Regions from separate parts of the Mesorhizobium sp. M3A.F.Ca.ET.175.01.1.1 genome, predicted to be linked through region 2. Evidence: predicted binding sites of a transcription regulator. Region 2 holds the regulator's gene; the other holds the start of a gene.

Region 1 (11,678 bases), on a different contig from region 2:
GGTGATCGCGGTGCCCTCGCCGAAGCTGACGCTGCGCTATGAGAACGTCACCGAATACACCCACCTGCCCGAGATCACGCGCCAGCAGGTGCAGCACTTCTTCGAGCACTACAAGGATCTCGAGCCCGGCAAATGGGTCAAGATCGAGGGCTGGCACGATTCCAAATACGCCAAGAGGATGATCGTCGAGGCGATCGAGCGGGCGAAGACGGTCAAGTAGTCAGTTGTCGACCCGGCCAAAGTCGGGGACGCTGCCGATCACCTCACGCTTGTCCTTGCCGCAGGCGAAGCCCTTCGCCTTTTCATCGGCGAGTTTGCGCGCCTGATCGTTGGCCTGGGGATTGCCGGTGGCGAGCACCAGGCCGATCGTGCAGCCGCCATGCTCTTCCGGCTGCGCCACCTTGGCGACGACCAGCACCTCGGTCGGCTTGTTCTCGTTGTCGGGATTGCTGATCTCGCGGCGATGAATGACGGCGAAGGGCACGGCTTTGTCGCCATTGGTCTCGATCCGCCATTCGACCTTCGGCCCCGCGGTGTTGAGGCCGGAAAAGCTCTCCCAGACGGCGGTCATGTCGTCGGAGGGAAAGCCGTAATAGAGGGATTCGCGTGCGTCGTCGTAAGCGATCAGCACCGGATAGCCGCGATAGCCCGAGCAGGCGAGGCTCGCCCAGTCGCCTTCGCCCTCCTCGGATTGGGCGTAGGTCACGCAGTCCTTCTTCCAGTCGAGATCGGTGTAGACGCTGGAAATCTCGCCCGCACGCGCCGCCTGGCAGAGACCGGCAACGGCAAGCGAGATCAGAAGAGCACGCATCGCTGACAACTCCCATTTGAGTTGTCGAAGCGTAGCGCCACCCGCTATTTCTTCAAGCTCGCTTCGACCAGCAGGTCGGCGTTGCGGGCGACCGATGCCGCCGGTCCGCCGAGGCCGAACAGCTGGCCGCTGATATAGGCGCCTTCGATGAGGAGCAGCAGACCGTCGCCAAGCGTGTCCGGGTCCGCCGCGCCCATCGCCGCCGCCATGGCGCGCAGGCGCCGGCGCAGTTCCTGCTTGTTGGCCTCGCTGACGACGCGCGCCGGATGGCCGTGCTCGGGATATTCGACCGCGGCGTTGGTCATGCCGCAGCCGCGGTAATCCGGCCGCTGCGTGCGTTTGCCGACGCGGGTCAAAAAAGCACCGATCTGCGCGCGCGGGTCACCCGGATGGGCCTCGACGGCCTCGTCGAAGCGCTGCCAGAATTCGCGATCGTATTGGCGCAGGTAGGAAGCCGCGAGCTGGTCCTTCGACGGAAAGCTGCGGTAGAGGCTGGGCTTGGTCACACCGGCGCGCTTGACGATCTCGTCGACGCCGATCGCCCGGATGCCTTCGCGATAGAACAAGTCGCGCGCCACGCCGAGGATTTTGTCGGCGGCCTTCGGCGTCGAGGCAGGCGCCTCGCTGATCGATCCTTCAATTTTATTGTCCGATGGCATCAACCAACTCGCTTGACAATGTTACTGACCGGTACGTATGTATGGCGCCATCCCATTGCAACGTACCGGTCAGTAACATGATAGCTCAGTCCCGCCCGTTTGGCCAGCGCTACGCTTTTGTCGTCGTCGCGGTCATCTTCTTCTGCCTGCTCATCGCGGCCGGGCTCCGCTCGGCGCCGGCCGTCATGATGCTGCCGCTGGAAGAGAGTTTCGGCTGGCGGCGCGACGTCATTTCGATGGCCGCCGGCGTCGGCATCCTGCTCTATGGCCTGACCGGCCCGTTCGCCGCGGCATTGATGGAACGCATCGGATTGCGCCGCACCCTGCTTGCCGCGCTGCTGATCATGTCGGGCTCGACGGCGCTCAGCCTGCTGATGAGCAAGCCCTGGCATCTCTTCATCACCTGGGGCGTGTTTTCCGGCATCGGCTCGGGCGCAGTGGCAAGCGTGCTCGGCGCCACCATCGTCAATCGCTGGTTCAAGACCAATCGCGGCCTCATGATGGGCCTGATGTCGGCGTCGAGCGCCACCGGCATGCTGGTGTTCCTGCCGCTCATCGCCTCGCTGGCGCAGGCCGGCGGCTGGAAGCCGGTGGCGATCGCCGTCTCGATCGCGACGGCAGCGCTGGTGCCGCTCGTCCTTCTGCTGGTGCCGGAGCGCCCGGCCTCGATCGGTCAGGTCCGCTACGGCGCCGACGCCGACGACGTTCCGCCGGTCTCCCCCGCTTCGCAGGGCAATTTCCTGACGCACACGCTGAACACGCTTCGCCGCGCTGCCGGCACGCGGGTGTTCTGGTACCTGTTCGCCACTTTCTTCGTCTGCGGCTTCACCACCAATGGTCTCGTCGGCACCCATCTCATCGCCTTCTGCGGCGACATGGGCATCGGCGAGGTGCAGGCGGCCGGACTCTTGTCGATGATGGGCATCTTCGACCTGATCGGCACGACGCTGTCGGGCTGGCTCACCGACCGCTTCGATCCGCGCAAGCTGCTCGGCGTGTATTACGCCGTGCGCGGCCTGTCGCTGATCTACCTGCCCTATTCCGGTTTCTCAGCCACCAGCCTGATCATCTTCGCCGTGCTCTACGGGCTCGACTGGATCGCCACGGTGCCGCCGACGCTGCGGCTCGCCAACGAGGCCTTCGGCGACCGCAGCGGTCCGATCGTGTTCGGCTGGATCGTCGCCGGGCACCAGGTCGGCGCGGCAGCGGCAGCAGCCTTCGGCGGCACGATGCGCGAACTCCAGGGCAATTACGAGCTTGCCTTCTTGATAGCGGGCATGACCGGCATTGCCGCCGCCTGCATCTCGTTGCTGATCAACACCAGCAAGCCGGCCTTCGAGGCGGAACCGCAGGCGGCTTGAGGCGCCAATCTCCCCCCTCGAGGGCCCTCGAGGGGGGAGATCGCCTGTTCACTGTTATCAAAACTTCATGGTTCCGAGATGCGCCTGAAACATTGAGGCGGGAGCTTGGCCGGCGATGTTCAATGCCATCCCGGAGACAGCCATGAACAAGTTCTCGTTGACCCGCCGCGCTTTCGTCACTTCGGCCAGCGCACTCGGCCTTGTCGGTGCCTCCGGGCTCGCGCTGCCTTACTATTCGCGCGCCAGCCAGCGGCCAGTCTTCACCCATGGCGTCCAGTCGGGCGATGTCGATGCCACGTCCGGCATGGTCTGGACCCGCACCGACCGCCCGGCTCGCGTCATGTTCGAAGTGTCGTCGACGGAGAGCTTCGCCAACGCGACCAAGCTCGCGCCGCTCGATACGTCGCCGGCCAGCGACTACACGGTGAAGCGGCTGCTCGCCGATCTCGCCGCCGACCAGGACATCTTCTACCGCATGGTCGCCGCCGACCTTTCTGACATCAACGCTGTCTCCGAGCCGATCGTCGGCCGCTTCCGCACCGCGCCTGCGTCCAAACGCGATATCCGCTTCGCCTGGTCGGGCGACACTGCCGGCCAAGGCTGGGGCATCGACGAGACCGGCATGAAGACCTACGCCACGATCGGCAAGCACACGCCCGACTTCTTCCTCCACTCCGGCGACACGATCTATGCCGACGGCGTGATGAAGGACGAGGTCGACCTGCCCGGTGGCGGCAAGTGGAAGAACGTCGTCATGATCGACGGCAAGCGCAAGGTAGCCGAGACGCTGGATGAGTACCGCGACCAGTGGAAATACAACATGATGGACAAGAACGTGCTGGGCTTGAGCGCGATCTGCCCGACCTTCTACCAGTGGGACGACCATGAGGTCGTCAACAACTGGTCGGATTCGAAGGATCTCACAGCCGACGACCGCTACTCGGAAAAATCCATCCATGTGCTGGCGGCCCGCGCGGCGCGCGCCTTCCACGAGATGACGACGATCCGCTACGAGCCGTCGGAACCGGGTCGCGTCTACCGCAAGATCGCCTATGGACCATTGCTCGACGTGTTCTTCCTCGACATGCGCTCCTATCGCGGCCCGAACGGCCCGGGCATGGAGGACACGATGACGCCGCAATCGCGCTTGCTCGGCGAGCAGCAGACCAAGTGGCTGAAGCGCGAGCTCGCCAATTCCAGGGCGACCTGGAAGATCATCGCGGCCGACATGCCGCTTGGCCTCGTCGTCTGGAACGACGCCGCCAAGAAAACCGGCGCCGAGGCACTCAGCAATGGCGACAACGGCTTGCCGAAGGGCCGGGAGCTCGAGATCGCCGACCTGCTGCGCTATATCAAGAATGCCGGCATCAGCAACACGGTATGGCTCACCGCCGACGTGCACTATACGGCGGCCCACTACTATAACCCCGACAAGGCGCAGTTCCAGGATTTCAGCCCGTTCTGGGAATTCGTCTCCGGCCCGATCCACGCCGGCACCTTCGGCCCCAACAATTTCGACATGACTTTCGGGCCGGAGCTCAAGTTCATCAAGGCGCCGACCGCCGAGCAGGGCCAGAACCTGCCGCCTTCGGCGGGCCTGCAGTTCTTCGGCCTGGTCGACATTTCCGGCGCCACCGAACAACTCACCGTGCGGCTGATGGACCGCGACGACAACGAGCTCTACAAGGTCACGCTCGATCCTGTGCGGTCGGCCTAATCTGAATACGTCGGCGGGACAGCACCCCCCTCTGCCCTGCCGGCCATCTCCCCCTCAAGGGGGGAGATCGGATTTCGCATTAGCTTTCGCCAATTTCCAACGCTGCAGGACGCGGCGGTGGGGGCAAACTGCCAATCTCCCCCCTTGAGGGGGAGATGCCCGGCAGGGCAGAGGGGGGGTGCTGTCCCGCCAGGGTTCCTGTGGCGCCGTCGTCAATCCGGGTAGCAGGTCGAGGGAATATTCGGCCAGACGGCCGTGTCGCAGTTGGCCGCCTGCTGCCGCTGCTTGAAGGCGGCGCTGACCGGGCCGGTGACGATCGGGTCGACGCCCTCGGGGGCGTCGGCGAACATCTGCTGAGCCGTCTGCGTGCCGGACGGCCGCGCCGGATTGGCTTCCTTCAAGGCCGCGGCCGACTGCGCGGCTCCTGCCGCGATGAGGACGCCAAGCGCCGCCCACGCGAAAACCGGACGCAATCTGGACATCTGATCGGTCATGAACATCGAACTGCCCGGCCCCGCAAAGGTTCCGCCTTGGTTAACGGAATCATTTCACACCAAGACGTTTAAGAATCAGTGACCATGTATTTGGGGCGCGGCGTCCCCTTTCGCAAATGCGAAAAACCTTGTATGAGCCGCGCAACCGAAAATGGCGGCGCTTGTTAAGCCTGCTGCCTGCAACGCTCCCGAGACCAGACAAATGAATCTCCGCAATATCGCGATCATCGCGCACGTCGACCATGGCAAAACCACCCTCGTCGACCAGCTTCTCAAACAATCCGGCGCCTTCCGCGACAACCAGCGCGTCGCCGAGCGCGCCATGGATTCCAACGACCTCGAAAAGGAACGCGGCATCACCATCCTGGCCAAGGCGACCTCGGTCGACTGGAAAGGCACCCGCATCAACATCGTCGACACGCCCGGACACGCCGATTTCGGCGGCGAGGTCGAACGCATCCTGTCGATGGTGGATTCGGCGATCGTGCTGGTCGACGCCGCCGAAGGGCCGATGCCGCAGACCAAATTCGTCGTCGGCAAGGCGCTCAAGGTCGGCCTGCGGCCGATCGTCGTCATCAACAAGATCGACCGGCCGGACGCCCGCCACATCGAGGTGGTCAACGAGGTGTTCGACCTGTTCGCCGCGCTCGACGCCACCGACGAGCAGCTCGATTTCCCGATTCTCTACGGTTCGGGCCGCGACGGCTGGGTGTCGGAGAATCCGGAAGGCCCGAAGGACCAGGGCCTTGCGCCGCTGTTCGACCTCGTCGTCAGGCATGTGCCGGCGCCGACGGTGCATCCCGGTCCGTTCCGCATGATCGGCACCATCCTGGAAGCCAATCCGTTCCTTGGCCGCATCATCACCGGCCGCATCGAGTCGGGCTCGCTGAAGGCCAACCAGCCGGTCAAGGTGCTGCACCATGACGGCACCCAGATCGAGACCGGACGTGTGTCCAAGATCCTCGCCTTCCGCGGCCTCGAGCGCCAGCCGATCGACGAGGCCCAGGCGGGCGACATCGTCGCCATCGCCGGCCTGTCGAAAGGCACCGTCGCCGACACCTTCTGCGATCCGACGGTGAGCGAGCCGCTGCATGCGCAGCCGATCGACCCGCCGACCGTGACCATGTCCTTCCTCGTCAACGACAGCCCGCTTGCCGGCACCGAGGGCGACAAGGTGACCAGCCGCGTCATCCGCGACCGCCTGCTGCGCGAGGCCGAGGGCAATGTCGCGCTCAAGATCGAGGAATCGGCGGAAAAGGATTCCTTCTTCGTCTCCGGTCGCGGCGAACTTCAGCTTGCGGTGCTGATCGAGACCATGCGCCGCGAAGGTTTCGAGATCGCCGTGTCGCGGCCGCGCGTCGTCATGCAGAAGGGCGAGAACGGGGAACTGCTCGAGCCGATCGAGGAAGTCGTCATCGACGTCGACGAGGAGCATGCCGGCGTCGTCGTGCAGAAAATGTCGGAGCGCAAGGCCGAGATGGTCGAGTTGCGTCCGTCCGGCGGCAACCGCCAGCGTCTTGTCTTCCACGCGCCGACGCGGGGCCTGATCGGCTACCAGTCGGAGCTGTTGACCGATACGCGCGGCACCGCGGTGATGAACCGCCTGTTCCATGCCTATGAGCCCTACAAGGGCGAGCTGCCCGGCCGCACCAACGGCGTGCTGATCTCCAACGAGCAGGGCGAGTCCGTCGCCTATGCGATGTGGAACCTGGAAGACCGCGGCCCGATGATCATCGACCCGGGCGTCAAGGTCTATCAGGGCATGATCATCGGCATCCACTCGCGCGACAACGACCTCGAGGTCAACGTGCTGAAGGGCAAGAAGCTCACCAACATCCGCGCCGCCGGCAAGGATGAGGCGGTGAAGCTGACGCCGCCGGTCCGCATGACGCTGGAACGCGCCCTGGCCTGGATCCAGGACGACGAACTGGTCGAGGTGACGCCGAAGACCATCCGGCTCCGCAAGCTCTATCTCGACCCGAACGAGCGCAAGCGTTTCGAGAAGTCGGCCAGGGTGATGGGCGCGGCGTAAGCCCAACCCGAAGCAGTCATACAGGGAGGGAGGGAGCAGCTGCTCCCTCCCTTTTCACTTCAGCCGCATGCGAGCGCGATGATGGCGTCGCGGTCGGCCTCGCCTGCCAGATCGATGCGGATCGTCATGCCGTCTCGTGCCCGCCTGCGCAGGGCTTTGGCGCCCTCCGGCTCAACGGCCAGCGCGCGCCGCTCTTCCCAGGTCTGAAGCCTCGATCGCGAGATGCCCAACTCGCCGGCAAGCAGCCGATCCAGCCGTAAGGGTGTTGCGGCCTCGAGACGAAGCTCGAGCCAAAGCGCGCTCGCGCATTGTGGTCTCCCCTCGACAAGCTCCTTCCGCACCGTGATGTCGGGAAATTCCTTGACGCGGGCAATCCGGCTCCGGAGCCCGGCAGCGTCGAATGCATGGCGACGCGCCAGCGCCGGATCATTGCATTCCAGCGCCGCCAATAGCGCGGGCTCTATGTCGCGGCGATTGCAGCGCTCGAAAATGGTGCGGTTCCAGGAGTTTTCGCAGCCTGTGCAGCGATAGATCAGCCAGACGTCTATGCGCTTGCCGTTGGCGTTGACGCGGAATTTGCCGCTGCATCGATACGGTCTGGTGCCGCCGCAGCGATTGCAGTTGATGAAAGGTCGAGGCGCGATTTCGGGCGCGATCGCCCAGCGGATACGCAACAGTCCAGACATGCCGGTAGGCCCTTCCCGTTGGGAAGTCCGTCAGGCCGGCATTGTCCGAGATGCCCTATCTCTTTGTTGGCATGATCTTTTCCGAAAACCGGGTTGCACTTTTCGGGATCATGCCTGCGGGCACGGCGTGGCGAGAGCTGCGGCGGTTGGATGTCTGGCGTCGCGAGTTGCGCGCGACAGCGGCTCAGCAAGTGCCAACCGGTCTCGAACCCGCCGCCTGAAGAACACGTGAAAATGATGCAAGCTGCCGCCAAAGCTGCGCCTGCGGTGTTTTCGGGGGAGTAGACGAGACCGGCGGTTACTGAGGCAAAGTGAGGCTCGAAAAATGGATAAGGGTCGGTTCTTCTAGCCGCGAGGCGGCAGGCAGGCAAGTCCAGCCCTGCCTGCCTTCTCTCGGCGGCAATCGCCGCGCCCTGCCGTCACGTCATCTCGATGATCGGCGCGATCTCGACGCTGAAGGCAGGATCCATCAGGATCGGGCAATCCTTGGCCTTGGCAACGGCATCGTCGATATCCCTGGCCTCGACGATGGTATAGCCGGCCGTGGGATTGCTGCCGCCGTTGTTCTCGACCTTGCCGCCGGGCAGCACAGTCTTAGACATGCCGACCGGATTGCCGCCGTCGATCACCGCCGAGCCAAGCTTGCCGTACCAGCCGGTCCAGGCGTCCATCGCCGCTTTGCGTTCGGTCTCGTCGGTCGGCATCTTGCCGGAGCCGTGATAGACATAGAGAAATTTCGCCATGTTCTCCTCCTTGTCGGCGGCGTCGAACCGGCATGCGGCCACGCCGCGTTGGCTGTTTGTTTGGCGCAATTTCGGGCGGCAAACCGTTCACACTTTCCCTGAAATTGCTCGCGATATGCGGCCAGACCGCAATCCGATATGCGGGCCATGCCGCAATCGTTGATCATCGGACCAAACGGGCGGACATGCAACGAGAATGCACGGTTGCCAATTCAGGACCGAGGTCGCCTCACCGGGCCATCGCATGGTATTCGGCATTCGGCCGCATATCGACGGCGGCAGCCACCCGGTTCGACATGTTGAAGAACGCCGCGGTCGAGGCGATGTCCCAGATGTCGCAGTCGCAAAAGCCGGCTTCGCGCAACGCCGCGCGGTCCGCCTCGACGATCTTGGCCGGTTCTTCGGTCAGCTTGACCGCGAACTCCAGCATCGCGCGCTGGCGCGCCGACAACTCGGCGGCGCGGAAATTCATCACCATCATCTCGCCCAGCGCCGGCTCGCCGGAAAGCTGGCGCACTGCCGCGCCATGCGCGGTCAGGCAATAGTAGCAATGGTTGATCGAAGAGACGACGACCGCGATCATCTCGCGCTCCAGCTTCGACAGGCCGGAATCGCCCAGCATCAGCTCGTTGTACATGTCGGTGAAGGCGCGCAGCTTCTTCTCGTCGAAAGCGTAAGCCAAGAGCACGTTGGGCACGAGGCCGAGCTTCTCCTCGCATTTGGCGAAATAGGCTTTTGTCGCCTCGCCGAGTTCGGCCTGGACCAGATTGAGCGCGGTGATCTTGCCGGTCATATTCACCCTCCTCGCACGCTTCGATGCCGGCTCGAGGCCGAGCGTCATTTTTCTTGCTACGCCGTCAAACCTTTGTCGCCAAACGGCGGTCATCTGCTACCATAGCCGCAAAAGCATATGACGGGAGGGAATTAAGCATCATGGCCAGCGTGAAATCCAAGCCGAAGAAGAAGGTTGCCGCCGCCGCGAAAGCAGACGAGAAACCCGAAGGGCTTGCCAACTATCTGCTGGCCCGCGCACCGGCCGAAGACATCGCCGCCTATGATGTGGCAGACCTGGAACGCGCCGCCGAACTGGCGGGCCGGGCGGTTGCCCGCCATCGCAAAGGCGAGAGCGTCGTCGCCGTCGATGCCGAGTCGGGCGTTTCCTGCGCCGGACGGCCGGTGACCGTCATCACCGTCGTCAACGACAACATGCCGTTCCTGTTCGATTCGATCCTTGGCGAGATCGCCGAGACCGCCGGCGAACCGACCCTGGTGACACATCCGATCGTCACCGTGCGGCACGACAAGACCGGCGTCGTGCAGATCCTGGCCGACAGCGCCAAGGAGGACGACGATCACGACAGGCTGAGTGTCGTTCACGTCCACATTCCGCGATTGACGGCGGAACAGGCGAAGGGGCTCGCCGAGCGGCTGCGCAAGATTCTCGACCAAGTGCGCGCCGCGGTCGTCGACTGGAAGCCGATGCTGGCCCGGCTCGACCAGGCCATCTCCGAATTCCGCTATTCGGCCGTTCCTCTCGACAAGAAGAGCGTCGCCGAGGCCATCGCCTTCCTGGAATGGCTGCGCGACGACAATTTCACCTTCCTCGGCATGCGCGAATTCAAATATGTCGGCGGCGAGGAGAGCGGCACGCTGGAGCGCGCCGACAAGCCCGGCCTCGGCATCCTCTGCGATCCGGACGTGCTGGTGCTCAGGCGCGGCACAGAGGCGGTGACGACGACGCCGGAGATCCGTGCCTTCCTGCATGGGCCGGAAGCGCTGATCGTCACCAAGGCGAATGCCAAATCCTCGGTGCATCGCCGCATCTATCTCGATTACATCGGCGTCAAGACCTACACCCCCAAGGGGGCACTCGCCGGCGAGCTGCGGATCGTCGGCCTGTTCACCTCGACCGCCTACACGCGCTCGGTGATGAAGATCCCCTATCTGCGCTCCAAGGCCGAAACGATCATAGCCAAGTCGGGCTTCGATCCGCAGGACCACTCCGGCAAGGCGCTGATCAATACGCTCGAAAGCTATCCCCGCGACGAGTTCTTCCAGGTTCCGATACCGATCCTGAGGAAGCACGCCAGCGCCATCCTCGGACTGATCGAGCGACCGCGCGTCAGGGCGCTGATGCGTGTCGACCAGTTCGACCGCTTCGTCTCCGTCATCGTCTTCGTGCCGCGCGACCGCTACGACAGCGTCGTGCGCGAAAAGATCGGCGCCTATCTCAAGACCGTGTTCGAGGGCCGGCTATCGGCTTACTATCCGGCATTTCCCGAGGGCGCGCTGGCGCGCGTGCACTTCATCATCGGCCGGTCCGGCGGCAAGACGCCCAAGGTCGACCCTGCCACCGTCGAGGCGGCGATCCGCGATATCGTGCGCACCTGGGAAGACGCGCTTTCCGAGGCGGCCGAAGCAGCCGGCAGCGACCCGGCATTGAAAAGCATCGCGGCGCGTTTCCCGGAAAGCTACCGCGATACCTTCTCGGCGTCGGTGGCGCTGGCCGATGCCAGGCGCATCGCCAAGATCGATCCGGAAAACCAGATTGCCATCGACTATTACCGCCGCACCGACCAGAAGCCGCATCAGGCGGCGCTGAAGATCTACCACTATGGCAGCCCGGTGGCGCTCTCCCGGCGTGTGCCGGTGCTGGAAAACATCGGCTTCCGTGTCATCAGCGAGCGCACCTTCGAGGTTGGCGGCGAGGCCTCCGACACGGTCTTCATCCACGACATGGAGCTTGAGAACAGCTACGGCAGGCCGATCGACCTAACCGATGGCGGCGGCCTGTTCGCGGACGCATTCCTGTCGGTCTGGCGCGGCGACGTCGACAATGACGGCTATAACGGGTTGGCCCAGACCGCCGGCCTGTGGTCGGGCGAGATCACCATCCTGCGGGCCTATGGCCGCTACCTGCAGCAGGCAGGCATACCGCAGAGCCAGGATTTCATCGCCGCCGCGCTCAACCGCTACCCGGAGATCGCGCGCGGCCTGCACCAGTTGTTCGTCGCGCGTCTTGGGCCGACGGCCGAAGCCGAAGGCGACGTCGCCGCCAAGCACCTCAAGGCGAAGATCAAGGACGCGCTGGAAGAGGTGCCCAACATCGATGACGACACCATCATCCGCCGCTACCTCAACCTGATCGAAGCCTCGCTGCGCACCAATCATTTCG
Region 2 (11,678 bases):
GATCTACGGCACCGTCGTCACCGCGGCGATCGCCATCCTGATTGCCGTTCCGATCGGTATCGGCATCGCCATCTTCCTGACCGAGCTCTGCCCGCGCCCCCTCAGGCGCCCGATCGGCATCGCCGTCGAGCTGCTCGCCGGCATTCCCTCGATCATCTACGGCATCTGGGGCCTGTTCGTCTTCGCGCCGTTCCTGCAGACGACGGTGCAGCCTTTCATCATCAACCTGTTCCACCACGTGCCGGGGCTCTCCAGCCTGTTCGCCGGTCCGCCCTATGGCATCGGGCTGCTGACGTCGGCGCTGATCCTTGCCATCATGGTGCTGCCCTTCATCACCTCGATCACCAAGGACGTCTTCGACACGGTTCCGGCGGTGCTGAAGGAATCGGCCTACGGTATCGGCTGCACGACCTGGGAGGTCACGCGGCGCGTCGTCATCCCCTACACCCGCGTCGGCATCATGGGCGGTGTCATGCTCGGTCTTGGCCGCGCGCTCGGCGAGACCATGGCCGTCACCTTCGTCATCGGCAATGCCCATCGCATCAGCGCCTCGCTGTTCGCGCCGGGCACGACGATCTCGGCGACCATCGCCAACGAGTTCACGGAAGCGGACGGGGACCTCTACACGTCCTCGCTGGTGGGGCTCGGCCTGATCCTGTTCATCATCACCTTCCTGATCCTCGCCATGGCGCGCTACATGCTGCTGCGCATGGATAGCCGCACGGGAGCCTGACCGATGTCGACAGCCACGTCGCTCCACCAAAGCCGTAAGCGCAGGAATGCCGTGATGATGACGCTTTGCGTCGTCGCGGCCGGCATCGGCCTTGCCTGGCTGGCGCTGATCCTTGGCGCGCTCCTCTACAAGGGCCTATCCGGCGTCTCACTGTCCGTCTTCACCGAGATGACGCCGCCGCCCGGCGATGCGGGCGGCCTGCTCAACGCCATCTACGGCAGCATCGTGATGACGATCATCGGCATCGTCGTCGGCACGCCGATCGGCGTGCTCGCCGGAACCTACATGGCCGAGTACGGGCGCTTCTCGAAGCTCACCACGGTGGTGCGGTTCATCAACGACATCCTTCTGTCGGCGCCCTCGATCATCGTCGGCCTGTTCGTCTATGAGCTCCTGGTCCGGCCGATGGGGCATTTCTCGGCCATCGCCGGCGCCTTCGCGCTTGCCATTCTGGTGATTCCGGTGGTCGTGCGCACCACCGAGGATATGCTTCTGCTGGTGCCGAACGCCCTGCGCGAGGCCGGCACGGCGATCGGCGCGCCGCGCTGGATCGTCATCCGCTCCGTCGCCTATCGCGCCGCGCTGTCGGGCATCGTCACCGGCATATTGCTGGCGATCGCCCGCATTTCCGGCGAGACGGCGCCGCTGCTTTTCACCGCGCTCAACAACCAGTTCTGGTCGAGCAATCTCAACGCGCCGATGGCCAGCCTGCCGGTGACCATCTTCCAGTTTGCGCTCAGCCCCTATGAGGAATGGCAGCAACTGGCCTGGACCGGCGCCCTCGTAATCACCCTGACGGTTCTCGGGCTGAGCATCTTCGCCCGCAGCCTTACCGGACGCAGAGAGGACAGATGAAACCGATGTTGTCCACCGATTTGAACGTGGCCGAAGCAGCCGTCGAGAAGGCCAAGATCGAGGTCAAGAACCTCAACTTCTACTACGGCCAATCGAAGGCGCTGAAGGATATCAGCCTGACGCTGCCCGAACGCAGCGTCACCGCCTTCATCGGGCCGTCGGGCTGCGGGAAGTCGACGCTGCTGCGCGTCTTCAACCGCATCTACGAACTTTATCCGAAGCAGAGCGCCGAGGGCCAGGTGCTGCTCGACGGCAAGAACATCCTTGACCGCTCGCAGGACCTCAACCTGCTCAGGACCAAGATCGGCATGGTTTTCCAGAAGCCGACGCCGTTTCCGATGTCGATCTACGAGAACATCGCCTTCGGCGTCCGGCTTTACGAGAAGATCAGCAAGTCCGAGATGGACGGCCGCGTCGAGCAGGCGCTGAAGCGCGCGGCATTGTGGAACGAGGTCAAGGACAAGCTTCACGCCAGCGGCCAGAGCCTGTCCGGCGGCCAGCAGCAGCGGCTCTGCATCGCGCGTACCGTGGCGGTGAAGCCCGAGGTCATCCTGCTCGACGAGCCGGCCTCGGCGCTCGATCCGCTGTCGACCGCCAAGATCGAGGAACTGATCGACGAACTCCAGGCCGACTACACGATCGTCATCGTCACCCACAACATGCAGCAGGCGGCGCGCGTGTCCCGGCAGACGGCATTCATGTATCTCGGCGAGCTGGTCGAGTTCGACCGCACCGAGAAGATCTTCACCTCGCCCCGCGAGAAGCGCACGCAGGACTACATCACCGGCCGCTTCGGCTGATCTCATACGAGGACATGAATCATGGCCCATACGGTCGCTTCCTTCGACGAGGATCTCGCCCAGATCAGCCGGCTCATCCGTGACATGGGCGATCTTGCCGGCGCGATGGTCGGCGCCTCGACCAAGGCACTGCTCAATTCCGACAATGCGATGGCGCAGCGCGTGGTCTCCGACGACGCCATCATGGACGCCCGCCAGCGCGAGCTCGACGACCGCGCCATCACCCTGATCGCCAAGCGGCAGCCCATGGCCGACGACCTGCGCAATGTGGTCGGCGCCATCCGCATGGCCGGCGACCTCGAGCGCATCGGCGACCTCGCCAAGAACATCGCCAAGCGCGTCGGCACCGTCGGCGTCAGCGCCGCGCCGCGCGACCTCTCGCATTCCATCGACGGCATGGCGCAGCTTGTACTGATCCAGGTGCAGGGCGTGATCGAGGAGTATGCGGCGGGCGACGCGGCGGCACTCGCCAGGCTGCGCAACGACGACGAGCGCATCGACGTCAAGTACACTTCGGTCTTCCGTGAGCTCTTGACCTACATGATGGAAGATCCGCGCAACATCACCGCTTGCACGCACCTTTTGTTCTGCGCCAAGAATCTGGAGCGCATCGGCGACCATGTGACCAACATCGCCGAGAACGCCTATTACGTGCTGACCGGCACCCAATTGCCCGCAAACCGTCCGAAGCAGGACGAGATGTCGGCGCCGGCGGCCTGACGACAAGGGTGAATTTCCAATGATCGCGCCACGCATCATGGTGGTGGAGGACGAGGAGCCGCTGGGCGTGCTGCTCCGCTACAACCTCGAATCCGAGGGCTATCAGGTCGAAGTGGTGACGCGCGGCGACGAGGCCGAGATCCGCCTGCAGGAGAACGTGCCCGATCTGCTGGTGCTCGACTGGATGGTGCCGGCGGTTTCCGGCATCGAGCTGTGCCGGCGCCTCAGGATGCGGCCCGAGACGGAGCGGCTGCCGATCATCATGCTGACCGCGCGCGGCGAGGAGAGCGACCGGGTGCGCGGGCTGTCGACCGGCGCCGACGACTATCTGGTCAAGCCGTTCTCGACGCCGGAATTCATGGCACGCGTCAAGGCGCTGCTGCGCCGCGCGAAGCCGGAGGTGCTGTCCAGCGTGCTCAAGGTCGGCGACATCGTGCTCGACCGTGAATCGCACCGTGTCTACCGCAAGAAGAGCGAGATCCGGCTCGGACCGACCGAGTTCCGGCTGCTCGAATTCATGATGCGCCATCCCGGCCGCGTGTTCTCGCGCAGCCAGCTGCTCGACAATGTCTGGGGCGAGACGATCTATATCGACGAGCGCACGGTGGATGTGCATGTCGGGCGCCTGCGCAAGGCGGTCAACAACGGCCGCATGCCGGATGTCATCCGCACCATTCGCGGGGCGGGCTACGCGATAAGGGAGGATTAGGTCCGGCGGCGACCCTTATGCCGACCTCGAGGGCGCCCGGCCAACCTTCAGCATTGGTGGCGATCTATCGAAGCAGCGTTGGCTCACGCCACGTTCTTTCCGGCGCCTGCCCGTGCCTGGATGCCCGGCGCGAAGATCTCCTGGTCGACGAAGGTCAGCGCGCGGACGGCGCAGCCCTCGCGGATCAGCGGCAATTCATTCGGCTCGGTGTCGAAGGAAATCGACTTCGAATGCTGGCCGCCGGCGGTCTGGGCGATGGCTGCGCGCAGCGCCGGCTCGATCAGGTCGAAGGCGGCGGCGCTGACGCCGACCATGGCGACCGGCGCCGGGTCGATCAGCGCGAACAGGCTGCCGAGGCCGAAGCCCAGCGCCTCTCCCGCCCGGCGATAGGCTTCGCGCTCCGGGCCGTCATTCTCGCGTGCCCGTGCCGCCAGAGCCCGCATGTCGGCGTCGCCGATGTCGACCGGCTCGGCATCCTCGCCCATCCGCATGGCGTTGCGCCAGATCGCGTAGTTGCCGGCATAGGCCTCGACGCAGCCGCGCCGCCCGCAGCGGCAGAGCGCACCGCCGGGTCGGTGGATCATGTGGCCGAACTCGCCGCCCGAAGAATGGGTGCCGGTGAACAGCTCGCCCTTCAGCACCAGGCCCATGCCAATGCCATGCGAGAGCAGGATGGCGATGAAATTGTCGCGGTAGCGCTCGGGTTCGCGCCACTGCAGCGCCACCGCCATCATGTTGCAGTCGTTCTCCATGGTGGCCGGGATGCCGAATTCCTGTTCCAGTATGTCGGCAAAGGCAATGTCGGTCAGCGGCGTGATCGGCGACCACAGCATCAAGCGGGCATGGGAATCGGTGATGCCTTGGATGCCCATGGCGATGCGGGCGACGCTGCTGACGTCGAGGTCGGGGTCCTCCAGCCGGCGCCGGACGATTGCGGTGCATTCGCCGATCAGTTCATCGCGGGGCAGGGTGAGAGTGTCGAGGCGGCGCTGCTCCTCGGCGATGACCTGGCCAGCATAGTCGATGACGGCGACGGAGAGGAAATTCAGCGACAGCACCACCGTGACCACCGCAGCCGCCTCGGGGTTGAGGGCAAGGCCGACCTGTGGCCGCCCCCGCTTCAGCGCTGCCGCCTCGCTCGCCTTGCTCTCGGCGAGTATGCCTTCCTGAATAAGGTCGGAGGAGATCGCGGATATGGTCGAATGGCTGAGCCCGGTGGTGGCGGCGATCTCCGTGCGCGACGGCTGCCCACCCCGGCGCACGGCCGCAAGCACCATCGCACGGTTGCGCCGACGCAGGTCGTCGTGGCGGATTCCCACCGACATCGTTTGCATTCCTCCCAGTCACCGCAGGCTTTCCGATGACATGGGCAGCGGGTGACAGGTGTGGATAGTGGCAGAACCAGGCGAAGCTGTCATTATTTATTGCGGAACCCGAAAAAAAGTTGCTGTCAGCTCAAAAACCCTCAGAATCGCAGTTGACAGCACTCCGCCATTGGATCAGTATTTTTTCGAGGCTCGAAAAAAAGAGCCTTGTGCCGGCCTTCGGGCCAGACTAGGTCGCGCCACGCACGGCGCAGGGAGGATATCATGAAGAAATTCGCAGCCGCCATGCTGGCGGGCGTCGCCATGTCGATGACGTTGGCCCCGGTCGCAGAGGCGAAGGACAAGGTCATCGGCGTTTCGTGGTCCAATTTCCAGGAGGAGCGCTGGAAGACCGACGAAGCGGCGATGAAGGCGGCGATCGAAGCTGCCGGCGACAAATACATTTCCGCCGACGCGCAGTCCAATCCGGGCAAGCAGCTGACCGATGTCGAAAGCCTCATCTCGCAGGGCGCCAACGCGCTGATCGTCCTGGCGCAGGACGCCTCGGCGATCGGGCCCGCGGTGCAGAAGGCACTGGACGAAGGCATCCCCGTCGTCGGCTACGACCGGCTGATCGAAAACAAGGACGTGTTCTACCTGACCTTCGACAACAAGGAAGTCGGGCGCATGCAGGCTCGCGAGGTGTTCAAGGCCAAGCCCGAGGGCAACTACGTCTTCATCAAGGGCTCGGGTTCCGATCCGAATGCCGATTTCCTGTTCTCGGGTTCGATGGAAGTCCTGAAGGAAGCGATCGACAGCGGCAAGGTCAAGAATGTCGGAGAGGCCTATACCGACGGCTGGCTGCCTGCCAATGCGCAGAAGAACATGGAACAGTTCCTGACCGCCAACGACAACAAGATCGACGCCGTGGTCGCCGCCAATGACGGCACCGCCGGCGGCGTCGTCGCGGCACTGACCGCGCAAGGGCTGGCTGGGACCGTTCCGGTGTCGGGCCAGGACGGCGACCACGCCGCGCTCAATCGCATTGCGCTTGGCACGCAGACTGTGTCGGTGTGGAAGGATGCGCGCGAGCTCGGCAAGAACGCCGCCGAGATCGCCTCGCAACTGGCCGACGGCAAGAAGATGGCCGACATCCCCGGCGCCAAGGACTTCACCACGCCCGGCGGCAACACCGTCAAATCGGTGTTCCTGACCCCGGTCGCGATCACCAAGGACAATCTGAACGTCGTCATCGACGCCGGCTGGATCAAGAAGGACGAGGTCTGCGCGGGCGTTGCCGCCGGCAGCGTCGCGGTCTGCAACTAACCAGCCGACCGAACAGCACGCCGCGGTCGAGAAAAGCCGCGGCGTTTGCCAAGGACTTTCCGCTTCAACGGGGCGGGAAGAGCCATGCGGGCAGCGCACGCGTCCGGCAGGATCGCCGAACTGCGCCGCCGTTGGTTTCCACGCAATTCCGGACGCAAAAACCGTGCGCGTTTTTCCTGGAACTGCCCTAGCATCGTGGTCCGGCAATTCGCGACAGACGGCACGCCGGTGGGAGGATATCATGACCGATACGACCTCTGATGCCGCCGCCAACCCGGCCGCGGATCGCGCGCGTGCCTCCGAACTCAGCGCCCTCGGGCGCTTCCTCAAGGCGACCGAGCTCGACACGCGCATGCTCGGCATGGTCGGCGCGCTGCTGATCATCTGGATCGGGCTGCACGTCATTTCGAGCCTGCGGCTTGGGGTCAATCCGTTCGATTTCGACAGCCGCACGTTCCTGACGCCGCGCAATTTGTGGAACCTGTCGGTTCAGACCTCGGCCGTGGCGATCATGGCTTCCGGCATGGTGCTGGTCATCGTCATGCGCAACATCGACCTTTCCGTCGGCTCGGCCGAAGGGCTGATCGGCATGGTCATGGGTTTTGCCCAGGTGCATTTCCTGGTGCGCATGGTCGGACTCGAACTGGGCAATCCGTGGGTCTGGGTGCTGGCACTGGCGATCGGCCTGACGCTCGGGCTGCTGATCGGCGCCTTCCAGGGTTTCGTCATCGCCTATCTCGATGTTCCAGCCTTCATCGTGACGCTGGGCGGACTGCTGGTGTGGCGCGGTGCTGCCTGGTGGGTGACCAGCGGCCAGACCGTCGCGCCGCTCGACGCCACCTTCCAGCTGATGGGCGGCGGACCGGCAGGCTCGATCGGCGCCAGCTGGAGCTGGGTCGTGGGCGTCGTCGCCTGCCTGGCGGTGGTGTTCATGCTGTTTCACGGCCGGGTGCAGCGAAAGCGCTTCCGCTTCCCGCTGCGCCCGATCTGGGCCGAGGCGCTGCTCGGTGCGGTCACCTGCGCGATCATCATGGGTGCCGTGTGGCTCGCCAATTCATATCCGTGGCCGGTCGGCATCGTGAACCGCTACGCGGCGGCCAACAACATCACTGTGCCCGAGGGCGGTCTGTTCATCGCCCACGGCATAGCCATCCCGGTGCTGATGGCGATTGCCGTCGGACTGATCATGACCTTCATCACCAAGCGAACCCGCTTCGGGCGCTATGTCTTCGCCATCGGCGGCAATCCGGAGGCGGCCAATCTTGCCGGCATCAACACCCGCTGGATCACCATGAAGGTGTTCATGATCATGGGCGTGCTGGCGACGATCGCCGCGGCGATCTCGTCCGCCCGGCAGAACTCCTCGACCAATGCGCTGGGCACGCTTGACGAGCTCCTGGTCATCGCCGCGGCGGTGATCGGCGGCACCTCGCTTGCCGGCGGCTCCGGAACCGTGCTCGGCGCCATGCTCGGCGCGCTGCTGATGCAGTCGCTGCAGTCCGGCATGGTGCTGCTCGGCGTCGACTCGCCGCTGCAAAGCATTGTCGTCGGCGGCGTGCTGGTCGTCGCCGTCTGGCTCGACACGATCTACCGCAAGCGCGTCTGAGCAGGCTGAAGGAGGAGGAGAACGATCATGGCAGACAAGTCCGCCCCCGCCGGCGCTCCGCTGGTCGACATGCGCAACATCTCGATCGCATTCGGCGGCATCCGCGCCGTCGACGACGCCTCCCTCGATCTTTACCCCGGCGAAGTGGTGGCGCTGCTCGGCCACAACGGCGCCGGCAAGTCGACGCTGATCAAGATCCTGTCCGGCGCTTACAAGCGCGATGCGGGCCAGATCTTCGTCAATGGCGAGGAGGCATCGATCTCCAACCCGCGCGACGCCAAGAAATACGGCATCGAGACGATCTACCAGACGCTGGCGCTCGCCGACAACGTCGATGCCGCCGCCAATCTGTTCCTCGGTCGCGAGCTGATGACCGGCTGGGGCACGCTCGACGACGTGGCCATGGAGGCGGAGGCGCGCAAGGTCATGGGTCGGCTCAATCCGCGTTTCCAGCGCTTCAAGGAGCCGGTGGTCAAGCTTTCCGGCGGCCAGCGGCAATCGGTGGCGATCGCTCGCGCCATCCTGTTCAACGCCCGCATCCTGATCATGGACGAGCCGACAGCGGCGCTCGGCCCGCAGGAAACCGCCCAGGTCGGCGAGCTGGTGCGGCAGCTCAAGGCCGACGGTATCGGCATCTTCCTGATCAGCCACGACATCCATGACGTGTTCGAGCTCGCCGACCGGGTCTGCGTGATGAAGAACGGCCAGGTCGTCGGCACCGCGCGCACCGGCGACGTGACCCAGGACGAGGTGCTCGGCATGATCATTCTGGGCAAATGCCCGCCCGGCGCCATACCGGGACCGGGAGCGCTGAAGATCGCGGCCTGAGGTAATTTAGCCGGCTAATTGCGTTGCCGGTGTGCCAGCCATCGCGATGATTTGGCCTCGCCATTGTATTGGCGCGGAGACTTGCCCATAAAGGCAACGACCGTCCATGGGCCGCATCCTGCGTTGAAAAAGCTCTTTCCGATCGTTGCCTTTGTCGCCGTCGCGCTTATCAGCCTGACGATGGCGGGATTCGCCTATTTCGCCACCCAGGAAGCGGCGCGCATCAAGTTCGAAGGAACGGCCGACGACGCGCTCAACCGCATCGAAAGCCGGATTGACCTGCATTTGTCGCTGCTGCGCTCCACGCAGGCACTGTTCGATGCCAACAACGGTGAGATCACGCGCGGGGAATTCAAGGCGTTCTTCACCGCGCTCGATATCAACGACAATTTCGCCGGCCTGCGCGGCATCGGATTCCTGAGACTGGCCAAGACCGGCGATGAGGCGGCGGTCGAGCGCGATATCCTGCGCGATCACGGATCGGCGCATCCCGTCTATCCCGCCACGACCCAGCAATGGCGCACGCCGATCGTGCTGTTCGAACCGCTCGACACATCCAACCAGTCGATCATCGGCTACGACATGTTCACCGAGCCGGTCCGGCGGGCGGCGATCGAAAAGGCGATGGCCGACGACCGGCAGCATGCCAGCGGGCTCGTCCAGCTCGGCCAGGGCACGGGCGCCGCGCAGACCTTCACGGGTTTTCTGGTCTTCGTGCGGCTCAATGTGGAGACCGCTCCGGATGTCATCGATGCAAGCCGCTCCTCCACGGCCGGATTCCTCTATGCCGCCTTCCGGGCGCGCGAGCTGTTCCAGACATCTCTCAGCCGCGCGCCGCTGCTGCCGGTCAACATCGAGATCTATGACGGCAAGGCGGAGGCCGGCAAGCTGCTGTTCCGCTCCGAGACCCCTCCGGCGCACGCCTTGGGCGACAGGCTTCTGGCGCGCCGCGAGATCGTCGTGGCGGGCAGGCCTTGGACCGTGCTGTTCAGGCCGACGAGCGCCTTCTCGCTGCCTTCCTCCCGCGCGGTGCCGGTGATGCTCGGTCTGTTCGGACTGCTGCTTGCCGGCGCCATCGCCTTGGTGGCGCGCTACCAGGAACGCGCTTACGACGCCGTGTCGCTGCTGCATGAGACGACGGAAAAGAGCCTGCTCGAAAAGGATCTGATGCTGCAGGAGATGAAGCATCGCATCAAGAACTCGATCACGCGGGTTCTTGCGATCGCGCGCCAGACCGCATCGCAGGCCACGGATGTGAAGGAGTTCTCGTCATCCTTCTCGGCGCGCCTGCAAGCGATGGCGGCCTCGCAGGACATGCTGACGCGTTCGCGCTGGCAGAAGGCCGACCTCGGGGATCTGCTGCGCATCGAGCTCGGTCAGGTGTTCGGCAAGGAACTGCCGGACGGCATATTGTCGGGGCCCGAGGTGATGCTCGATGAGACCACGACACAGGCGCTCGGCCTGACCTTTCACGAACTGGCGACGAATGCGCTGAAATATGGCGAAGCCGGCAATGTGGTCGGCGCGCTCAAGGTCGACTGGTTCGTCGAGAGGCGTAGCCGGGAGCGGATCCTGGTGCTCAACTGGCGCGAAGCCGGCCAGAAAAAACTGGAGACACCGGCCAAGACCGGTTTCGGCACCAAGCTGATCGATCTCAACGTCACCCGCGAATTGCGCGGCACGATCAGGCGCGATTTCCAGGCCGACGGCCTGACGGTGGAAATCAGAATCCCCCTGACCGGCTGAAGAGCGCGGTTCTCACGCAGCCCGGGCGCAAACCGCTACGCAGTTTTCCCGCGCAAGCAAATCCAGAGACCGGCCCGCCGGTCTCTGGATGGATGCGTCTGTCTGAAGCGGAAGTTAGTTGCAGCGGGCCGTGTAGATCCGGCCGCGATTATCGCGATACTGGCAGTAGCCATTGCGCAGGTTGCGCACCAGAAGACCGGAGCCGGCACCGACGGCCGCGCCGATCAGCGCCCCCTTGGTGCCGCCGATAAGGCCGCCGGCCACAGCGCCGACACCGGCGCCCACGCCGACGTCACGCTCGGTCGAAGTGCAGCCGCTGACACCGACGACCGCAACCAAGGCAATAATCATTTTCCGCATAAAATGCTCCCTCATTTTGAACTAACTTTTGGCAATGCCAGCAGCCGTTTAGCACGAAAAAACGAGCTTTGCCTGCTCGATCTTACTGTTGGTGAAGATAGTCCTTTTCGGGGCGCGGGCCGTTCGCCGCAATGAGCGTGCCGGCGATCTGGAGCGAGGCCTCGAGGGTGCCGTCAGGGCGCACGTTCCAGGCGATCTGGTCGTAGTCGTCCTCCAGCGCCGGATCGACGGCAAGGCACTCACCGATGACATGCTGGGCCTTGCTCCGAAGGCCGTCCAGCGCGAAGGGGCGTTCGGCGGTGCATTCCTCGAAGGTCTCGAAGACGCTCACCGGCACCGACAGCTCCCGGCAATCGGTCATGCCGTTCGAACAGCCGATGACAAGCAGCAAGGCAGCGATGTGTTCCATGGCGGAAGAACCTCCGGCCGCAGAAACGACGCCGAGTTGGTAAAGGTTCCGCGTCCAGGGCTTGCCCATGCTGCCTCAGCCTGCCCTTTGAGCCTTGCGAAGCAGCCGGCGAACCCGATCAGGTCAACTGCCAGGCCGCCAGCAGCGCCACGGCGGCCAGCAGCACGACAGCGCCGAGGCGGAGCGGACGGAGAAAGGGCTGAGGCGGAGGCTGCGGCTCGACCTCCTGGACGCCGCCCATCGAGATGCGGGCGGCCTGCTCCAGGCTATTCATATCGGCAA

Evidence for each region. The regulator PhoB, encoded in region 2, activates phosphate uptake and scavenging genes when phosphate is short. The targets are predictions, from matches to a motif close to TGTCATNNANCTGTCAT.
Region 1: EN818_RS19425 (alkaline phosphatase) is a predicted target of PhoB. The motif match lies at 2,884-2,900, and genes of this name have one in related genera.

Annotation. Positions count from the first base shown of each region.
Region 1 covers NZ_SRTP01000008.1:154,629-166,306, forward strand. Annotated here, with positions in the region: gene ppa (inorganic diphosphatase) at 1-220, shown strand, start outside; gene EN818_RS19410 (hypothetical protein) at 221-811, opposite strand; gene EN818_RS19415 (TetR/AcrR family transcriptional regulator) at 856-1,470, opposite strand; gene EN818_RS19420 (MFS transporter) at 1,548-2,831, shown strand; gene EN818_RS19425 (alkaline phosphatase) at 2,974-4,548, shown strand; gene EN818_RS19435 (hypothetical protein) at 4,761-5,048, opposite strand; gene typA (translational GTPase TypA) at 5,245-7,074, shown strand; gene EN818_RS19445 (DUF1062 domain-containing protein) at 7,134-7,760, opposite strand; gene EN818_RS19450 (YciI family protein) at 8,180-8,503, opposite strand; gene EN818_RS19455 (peroxidase-related enzyme) at 8,733-9,296, opposite strand; gene EN818_RS19460 (NAD-glutamate dehydrogenase) at 9,437-11,678, shown strand, end outside.
Region 2 covers NZ_SRTP01000002.1:377,692-389,369, reverse strand. Annotated here, with positions in the region: gene pstC (phosphate ABC transporter permease subunit PstC) at 1-733, shown strand, start outside; gene pstA (phosphate ABC transporter permease PstA) at 737-1,588, shown strand; gene pstB (phosphate ABC transporter ATP-binding protein PstB) at 1,585-2,388, shown strand; gene phoU (phosphate signaling complex protein PhoU) at 2,407-3,108, shown strand; gene phoB (phosphate regulon transcriptional regulator PhoB) at 3,128-3,817, shown strand; gene EN818_RS06490 (ROK family protein) at 3,901-5,142, opposite strand; gene xylF (D-xylose ABC transporter substrate-binding protein) at 5,407-6,447, shown strand; gene EN818_RS06480 (sugar ABC transporter permease) at 6,689-8,053, shown strand; gene EN818_RS06475 (ATP-binding cassette domain-containing protein) at 8,081-8,881, shown strand; gene EN818_RS06470 (CHASE domain-containing protein) at 9,005-10,627, shown strand; gene EN818_RS06465 (YMGG-like glycine zipper-containing protein) at 10,742-10,987, opposite strand; gene EN818_RS06460 (hypothetical protein) at 11,070-11,396, opposite strand; gene EN818_RS32575 (hypothetical protein) at 11,515-11,678, opposite strand, start outside.